DNA from 2 places in the Colwellia sp. KU-HH00111 genome. Region 1 is predicted to be linked to the other one. Evidence: predicted binding sites of a transcription regulator. Region 1 holds the regulator's gene; the other holds the start of a gene.

Region 1 (4,203 bases):
GATACTTGCGCATCAAAACTACTGGCTACATGTAAGTGACAATGGTGAGACAAGCGTTCGTTAATCAAAGGGGTCAATGTTTTTGCATGCAGTACTGGGTTCCCCAAACGTCCAAGCTCTTTAGCAACACCGTTAGGTAAACGATGAAGTTTTCTTGCATTTGGCACAACACGCGGATCAGCACTATAAATGCCGTCAACGTCTGTCCATAAGGTTACATTTAAGGCTCCAACTAATGATGCGATAATAGTTGCCGAATAGTCACTACCATTGCGACCTAATGTACAGGTTTTTTCTCGGGTATCTTTACAAATATAGCCGGTAATTACAGCTAACTTCCCATATTGCAGGTGGTTTTTAAGCTGGGCCCGACTTAAAGCATGATCTACCTCACAGGCTTGTTCGTTATCAATAACTAAAAAATCACGCGCATCAATTGAATTACTCGGACATATTTTTTCATTCAACGCAGCTGACAATAACCGTGCAGACCACAGCTCACCAAACGCTAAAATATCATTTCTATGTCTCACTAAATCCGAACTTAGCCACTGTTTAAGCTGCTCAATATCTGTGGCTAATAATTGTTTTAGCTGTTTGGCATTTTGCTCGGTGAGTAAGGTGCTTATAAGGGTTTGCTGTTGCTCTACTAATTCTGACAGCCATGGTGTTAGCGCATCAGCTAAATCAACCGTTTCAGTATTTTGGGCTAGGGCAAGTAGTGCAAACAAACAATCGGTTGTTTTACCATTAGCAGACACAACAATAATGTCGTTTAACTGACAATTTTGACGAATAATATCAAGCACACGCGCTATACATTGTGCATTGGCTAATGAGCTACCGCCAAACTTATGTACGTTATTAGCATGCTTGGCTAATTTGTTTTCAGGCATAGTATTACTCACCCGTGGGTGTGTATACTCTCTATTAAGGGCTGTATTTAATTCTGTCATTTGATACTCAATTGCATTTTTACTTAATCTCCTAGCCGCTAACTTTTTTGGCTCTGCGCTAAGCCATGCGTTAAGTCAGCTATAATATCCTCAACATCTTCAATGCCCACTGAAATTCTGACCAGTGCATTACTAATTCCCGCGTTGACGCGTGCTGATTCCTCCATGCCTCCGTGAGTCATGGTGGGCGGATGACTAATCAAGCTTTCTACCCCACCTAATGATTGGGCTAAGGTAAACAAGGAAATATTAGCAAATAATTTTTTCACTGCTTCAACGCCACCCTTAACTTCAAAACTTAACATTGCGCCAAATCCAGCTTGTTGTTTTTTAGCTATCTCATGGCCAATATGATCGCTAAAGCCTGGATAGTAAACTGCATCAATTGCAGGATGACCTTTTAGAAAGGCAGCAACTTGTTCAGTGTTTTCTTGATGTTGCTTTATCCGTACGGGTAATGTTTTTAAACCACGTAATGCCAAAAAACTGTCAAACGCACCGCCAGTAATGCCGATGCAATTTGCCCACCAAGCTAGCTCTTCACCTAATGACTGCGTTTTGGTGACCAAAACACCTCCGACCATATCGCTATGACCGTTGATATATTTTGTGGTGGAATGAATAACAATATCAGCCCCTAACCTTAATGGTTGTTGCAGCAAAGGAGACAAAAAGGTGTTATCTACAGCGACTAAGGCACCTACTTGATGACATGCTTTGCTGACCTCTTCTATATCAACTAAGCGTAACAGTGGATTACTTGGGCTTTCAAGTAACACTAACTTAGGCTTTTGCGCTAATGCTTGCGCCAGTGCTGCTTGGTCGTTTTGATCAACAACAATCAGTTTAAATTGCCCTCGTTTGGCTAAATGGGTAAACAAACGAAAACTACCACCATAACAGTCATGAGGAATCACCACTAAGTCGTCACTTGATAAAAGTTGACAAAGTAAAAGCACCGCTGACATGCCAGTATTTGTTACAATACCAACACTCCCTTGCTCTAAATCAGCAATCGCTTGTCCAAACGTTGCTCGGGTTGGGTTACCCGTGCGAGAGTAATCAAACTCGCGTTTGTCATTAAACCCCTTTAACGAATAAGTGCTAGATAAATGAATAGGTGCAACCACAGCCCCATGATGCAGATCGGAATTAATACCCGCTCTCACCGCTAAAGTAGTGGTATTAGTGATATTAGCATTTGACATGATCTTTCCCCATTGAGCTTCATTACAGTAGTAATAAAGTGGTTAAACTATTTGGATGTTTGGACGTCTATAACTCTAAACGGTTTGCTTATTTAGGTCAAGATATTTTAGACATCTAAACTTCTACTTGACTGAATTGCTGCATCCAGTAAAATCTATCTTATAACAATTTAAAATAGTGCATCACCTTGTACGCATTATTTACCAAAACAATTACTTAAAACAGATATTAAAACAGAGGAATTTGCATGGCTCAGTGGAATGACGAATATATTAATCCCTATGCCGAACACGGTAAAAAAAGCGAGCAAGTAAAAAAAATTACGGTATCAATTCCTTTGCGTGTATTAAAAGTGTTAACCGATGAACGTACTAGACGCCAAGTCAATAACCTACGTCATGCAACTAACAGTGAATTATTGTGCGAAGCGTTTTTACATGCTTTTACTGGCCAACCTTTACCTGACGATGAAGATCTGGCCAAAGATAATGATGAAAAATTACCAGCAAGTGTTCGTCGCATTCTTGAAGAAAAAGGCGTTACAGACTTTAGTGCTTATGAAGTAGATGAGGACTAAAGTTAACCACAACACATAAAAAAAGCCGTTAACATTGGCGTGTTAACGGCTTTTCTGATTTTTGGGTATAGCTTTAATTTACAAGTGGTATGGTTTACTTAAACGATGCACTGATTCAATAAAGTGACCCGCATGTTCAGGATTCACATCAGGGTGAATACCATGTCCTAAGTTAAATACATGGCCAGTACCGCCCTCACCAAATCCAGCTAATATTTTTGCTACTTCTTGTTCTATGCGAGGTAAAGGTGCATACAACATTGAGGGATCCATATTTCCTTGTAACGCTACTTTATCACCAACACGTGCTTTGGCATTTTCAATATCAATGGTCCAGTCAAGGCCTACTGCATCACAACCAGTAGCGGCAATATCTTCTAGCCACATGCCACCATTTTTAGTAAATAAGGTCACCGGCACTTGACGACCATCAGCATGACGCGTTAAGCCATCAACAATTTTTGCCATATATTGCAACGAAAAATCTTTATAATCGCGTGGCGATAATACCCCGCCCCAAGTATCAAATACCATCACCGACTGGGCACCAGCAGCAATTTGTCCATTTAAGTAAGTGATAACAGAGTCGGCTAACTTATCTAATAACAAGTGCAAACTCTGTGGGTCAGAAAACATCATTTTTTTGATTTTAGTAAAGGCTTTAGAGCTGCCCCCTTCAATCATATAGGTGGCTAAGGTCCATGGACTACCAGAAAACCCAATTAACGGTACTGAGCCGTTAAGTTCTTTACGAATGGTACGTACAGCATTCATCACATAACCCAGTTCATCTTCTGGATCAGGAATAGCGATTTTTTCAATATCGGCTTTACAAGTGATCGGGTTGGTAAACTTAGGGCCTTCACCTGTTTCAAAATACAAACCTAAGCCCATGGCGTCAGGAATGGTGAGTATATCGCTAAATAAAATAGCCGCATCTAATTTAAAACGACGTAATGGCTGAATGGTCACTTCGCAAGCAAATTCAGCATTACGACACAGCGACATAAAGTCTCCTGCGGTTGCTCTTAGTTCACGGTACTCAGGCAAATAACGTCCTGCTTGTCTCATCATCCAAACGGGCGTGTAATCTACTGGTTGCTTTAACAGCGCACGTAAATAATTATCATTTTTTAATTCTGTCACCAATAAACCCTCTAAATATAGCTATTAACTGTTTGCCCGCATTGAAATTAACCATTAATTGCGACAACGAACAAATTATGGCGGACATTCTAGCATTTGCTGTATTTTGAATCTATGCGCCAAATCAATTCCTTTTGCTCTAACTCATCTAGAGCAAGGTAAAAGATCATAGCTCGGATAGATGCCCAAGTGGTAATTGTTACCACAATCTAAAAAAATATTTCAACTTTGTTACATTTCATCTGAAAAGATGATTTTACTAACAATCAGTAACTTAGCTAACAGCCCTGCGCGTATTAGGCTTTATACGAAAGA
Region 2 (4,203 bases), on a different contig from region 1:
AAGTAATAATAATTTGCCAATTAATGATAATCATGCCGCTAATTTATGAAGATAAATATCGTGTGGTAGCTATTTTATTAGTATTGATTGCAACGCAATTACCATCAATGTTTAGACGTAAACACGCGCTGGTATTAATGCTGGTGATTGCTATTGTGCATTTTAGCTTAGTCTTTAATGGTGAGTTTATAAATACTTTTTTTCATGTCACTATCTTTTTTATGTTACAGATTTTTGGGTTTTCTTCCATTGAAACCATTTTAAGAGAGGAGCGAGCTAAAGAAGAGCTGGCGGCTATTAATCAAGAGTTGTTGGCAACACGATACATGTTAAAAACTTCATCACAAAAGCAAGAGCGTTTACGTATTTCTCGTGATTTACATGATGTAATTGGTCACCAATTAACCGCATTGTCGTTAAACTTAGAAGTTGCTAGCCATAAAGTGCCCGATGAATTCAAAGCTATGTTACAAGATAACGTGAAGTTAGCCAAAACGCTGTTAACAGATGTTCGCCATGTGGTTAAAGAAATGCGTGATAAAGAACAGTTTGATTTAACCGCTAGTTTGTACAACCTAGTTAATCAACTACCTGATTGCCAACTTACTATTGAGTCGCCCCTGAGTATTAATTCATTGCGTCTCAAGCAGCAGCTAATGTTTTGTTTGCAAGAAGGTATTAGTAATGCACTTCGACACGGTAAAGCCAATCAATTAACGCTTTCAAGTGAACAAAATGGTAAGCGCTTGGTGATTGAATTAATTGACAATGGTTGTAGTTTTCACACGAATAAAAGTGCTGAGTTTGGTAGCGGCTTAACGGGTATGCAAGAGCGTTTAGCTGACTTCAATGGTACGGTACAACTTATTGGTGGGCCACATGGTAGCACCTTACAATTGAGAGTAGAGGATTGTTATGATTAAGGTAGCATTAGTAGATGATCAACAACTCGTTAGACAAGGCATTGCAGGCTTATTATCACTTTGTGACGATTTGTCTATTATTTGGCAAGCCGAAGACGGCGAAGATGCTCAGCATAAATTGAATAATAATGAGCAAAAACCTGATGTTATGTTGCTTGATATTCGCATGCCTAAAGTTAATGGTATTGAACTAGTTAAAATTTTGCGCGCGCAAGGTAATAAGCTGCCCATTTTAATGTTAACGACGTTTGATGACAGTGAACTTTTTATGCAAAGCCTTCAAGCCGGGGCAAATGGCTTTTTATTAAAGGATGTGTCATTAGACAAGCTAGTAAATGCAGTTAAAACGCTAGCCGATGGCGGCTTTGTTGCCGAGCCTGTAGTGATGAAACAACTTAACCAAGGCTTGATAGACTCTCCTGTGATTGAAGAATTAACAGAGAAAGAACAACAAATTCTTAAGCTGATTGCGGGTGGGCTTTCTAATAAAGAAATTGCCAGTAGTATTTTTTTAGCCCAAGGCACAGTAAAAAATCATGTCTCTAATATTTTGGCTAAATTAAATACCCGTGATCGTACTCGAGCTGTGCTTATAGCACTTAATCAAGGGCTAGTTTAGTTTTAATAATCATAAGAGTAATTAGATAGATTGATTTCTTTTTATTATAAATAAGATAACAGGTGATAAATAATTAAATTCAAGGTATAAATAGCTTTAAGTTTTAGATGGCTAGATAGCTATTTATGAAATGTGCATTTAACCTAGGTGTTTAAGATACATGAAACAAGATACTAAAATTGTTACGGCAGGCCGCAAAGCTAAGTGGACTAATGGCGTAGTAAACCCAAGTGTAACTCGTGCTTCAACAGTGGTTTTTAATAGCGTTGAAGAAATGAACAATGCCCTAAAAAACCGCAATAACCAAACCATGGTGTATGGGCGTCGTGGCACTACCACAGCGTTTGCCTTTAGTGACGCTATGACCGAGCTAGAAGGCGGAGCAGGTTGTGCTTTGTACCCATCAGGCACGGCTGCTATTACTAATGCTATTTTGTCTTTTGTTCAAAGTGGCGATCATATTTTAATGGTTGATAGTGTTTATGAGCCAACCCGTGATTATTGCGATAAAATTTTATCCAAAATGGGCGTTGAAACAAGTTATTACGATCCATTAATTGGCGCTGATATTGAAGATCTAATTAAAGATAATACTCGTATTGTATTTTTAGAGTCTCCTGGTTCAATCACCATGGAAGTTCAAGATGTTCCTACGATTTGTCAAATTGCTCATAAACATAACTGTATAGTCATGCTTGATAATACATGGGGCGCTGGCATTAACTTTAAGCCCTTTGACTACGGTGTTGATATTAGCGTGCAAGCAGCAACTAAATATATTGTTGGTCACTCTGATGTGATGTTAGGCACAGCAACAGCAACAGCGCAATATTGGCCGCAATTACGCGATAACAGTTATTTAATGGGGCAGTGTACCTCTCCTGACGATCTTTACCTTGCTTTACGGGGTATTCGAACTATTGGTGTTCGACTAAGACAACATCAAGAAAGTGCGTTAAAAGTGGCTAATTGGTTAAAAGGTCGAGCTGAAGTAGACACTATTTTGCATCCAGCCTTTGAGTCGTGCCCTGGGCATGAATTTTTCAAACGTGACTTTACCGGCTCAAATGGCTTATTTTCGTTTACCTTGAATTGTGGTAACAGGGCGGCATTGACAGCGTTTCTTGATGGGCTATCGCATTTTAAAATGGGGTATTCTTGGGGCGGATTCGAATCACTAATTTTGGGGATCACTAGTGTTAATTCAATTCGTAGTGCAACTAAATGGACAGCGGAATATCCATTAATCCGCTTACATATTGGGCTAGAAGATGTTGATGACCTCATTGACGATTTAACACTTGGTTTTGAACGCTTTAATCAGGTGTTATCCCAAGGCTAAAGGTGATCTTTTGCGGTTTGATTATAGTGTTTAAAGTTGTCTATCGCTTTTAGGGGGCTTAACTCGACTAGCTCATTCAGTGTATTTAATAAGCCTTTATACTCTTTAAGTTCACTGAGCGAAGCGTTAGTGTTAATTACTTTTTTGGTGAGCATAGTGAAACGGCTGAGTTGGTCGTTGTTCATAACATTACTTTTTTATTATTTTTAGCAACAATAATTAAAAAAGAATAGAAAATCAATAGCGGCAGTGTAAATCCATTATGCAATGCCGCTTAGTCTCTATCAATTTATTAATGGCTATCAGTTTTCCCTAGTAATCTAAAGAGTTTTTTCGCTATCTCTGTATTGTCTTGTAAGCCATTAAATAACTCACTATGTTGCCCAAAAGCAAACACCGGTACGTCTATAGCGGTGTGACCGCTAGACGTCCAGCCACTGTTGCTGCGTTTATCTAACAGTGCTTTAACGCTTTTTAACAAGGCTAATTCGCTGCTTGAGGTGTTTTTGTCTTGGTACATATTTTTGTTGTTTGCTAATTTAGCGTTGTTTTTGCTGTCTATTAGCAGGCGCATCTCATCTTCTGTTAAGGTGAAATTAAACAGCGCAGCAGCGGCTTTACTGGTGATTTTATTGACTGTTAGTTGTTTGGCAATATAATTTACCGAATGGTTCATTGTACGCAAATCTTTAGCATTCCATTGATACTCGCCATTGGCTGCTACGGTAAAACCACCTGTGCTATGATCGGCAGTTACCACAACTAATGTATCGCGGTGGTGCTCAACAAAGTGTTCTAAGTATGTCAAAGTTTTCGCTAAATCGTCCATTTCTGCCATAGCATCACTGATATTGTTACCGTGAGCTGCCCAGTCAATTTGGCTTGCTTCAATTAACATAAAAAAGCCATTGTCTTTGGCATTATCGTTTTTTTGCAGGTCCACAAGGTGATGAACCGCTGTTTTAGTCATAGCAGATAAACGGTGTTTATTGGTATCGTCAAGCGCCCAAGGTAAGCCCTTATTTGCAAAAAGCCCTAACACAGGTTTATTGTTGGGTAAATTTACTAAATCTGAGTAATTATCAAGATAATGAAAACCGGCTTGTTTAAACTCATTGACTAAGTTTCGATCTTCACGAATAAAATACTTCCAACCACCACCAAAATATAAATCGGCTTTTATGCCATCATCAATATAACTATCTGCAATCTCGTTGTAATTTCTTCGGCTTTCGTTATGGGCTAAATAGGAAGCCGGTGTGGCATGATTTATTTGCGAGGTTACCACTACACCGGTTTTTTTACCTTGCAACTTTGCC

The links. Region 1 encodes MetJ, which represses methionine synthesis genes. Its sites were predicted from a motif close to TAGACGTCTAGACGTCTA; they were not measured.
Region 2: the regulator MetJ is predicted to act here: its motif matches at 1,647-1,664, upstream of ABXG98_RS12185 (cystathionine beta-lyase).

What each region holds. Positions count from the first base shown of each region.
Region 1 is NZ_BAABWO010000005.1:284,160-288,362, forward strand. It holds gene metL (bifunctional aspartate kinase/homoserine dehydrogenase II) at 1-956, opposite strand, end outside; gene metB (cystathionine gamma-synthase) at 995-2,164, opposite strand; gene metJ (met regulon transcriptional regulator MetJ) at 2,413-2,742, shown strand; gene hemE (uroporphyrinogen decarboxylase) at 2,821-3,888, opposite strand.
Region 2 is NZ_BAABWO010000006.1:79,869-84,071, reverse strand. It holds gene ABXG98_RS12195 (sensor histidine kinase) at 1-923, shown strand, start outside; gene ABXG98_RS12190 (response regulator) at 916-1,542, shown strand; gene ABXG98_RS12185 (cystathionine beta-lyase) at 1,703-2,884, shown strand; gene ABXG98_RS12180 (hypothetical protein) at 2,881-3,069, opposite strand; gene ABXG98_RS12175 (alkaline phosphatase) at 3,177-4,203, opposite strand, start outside.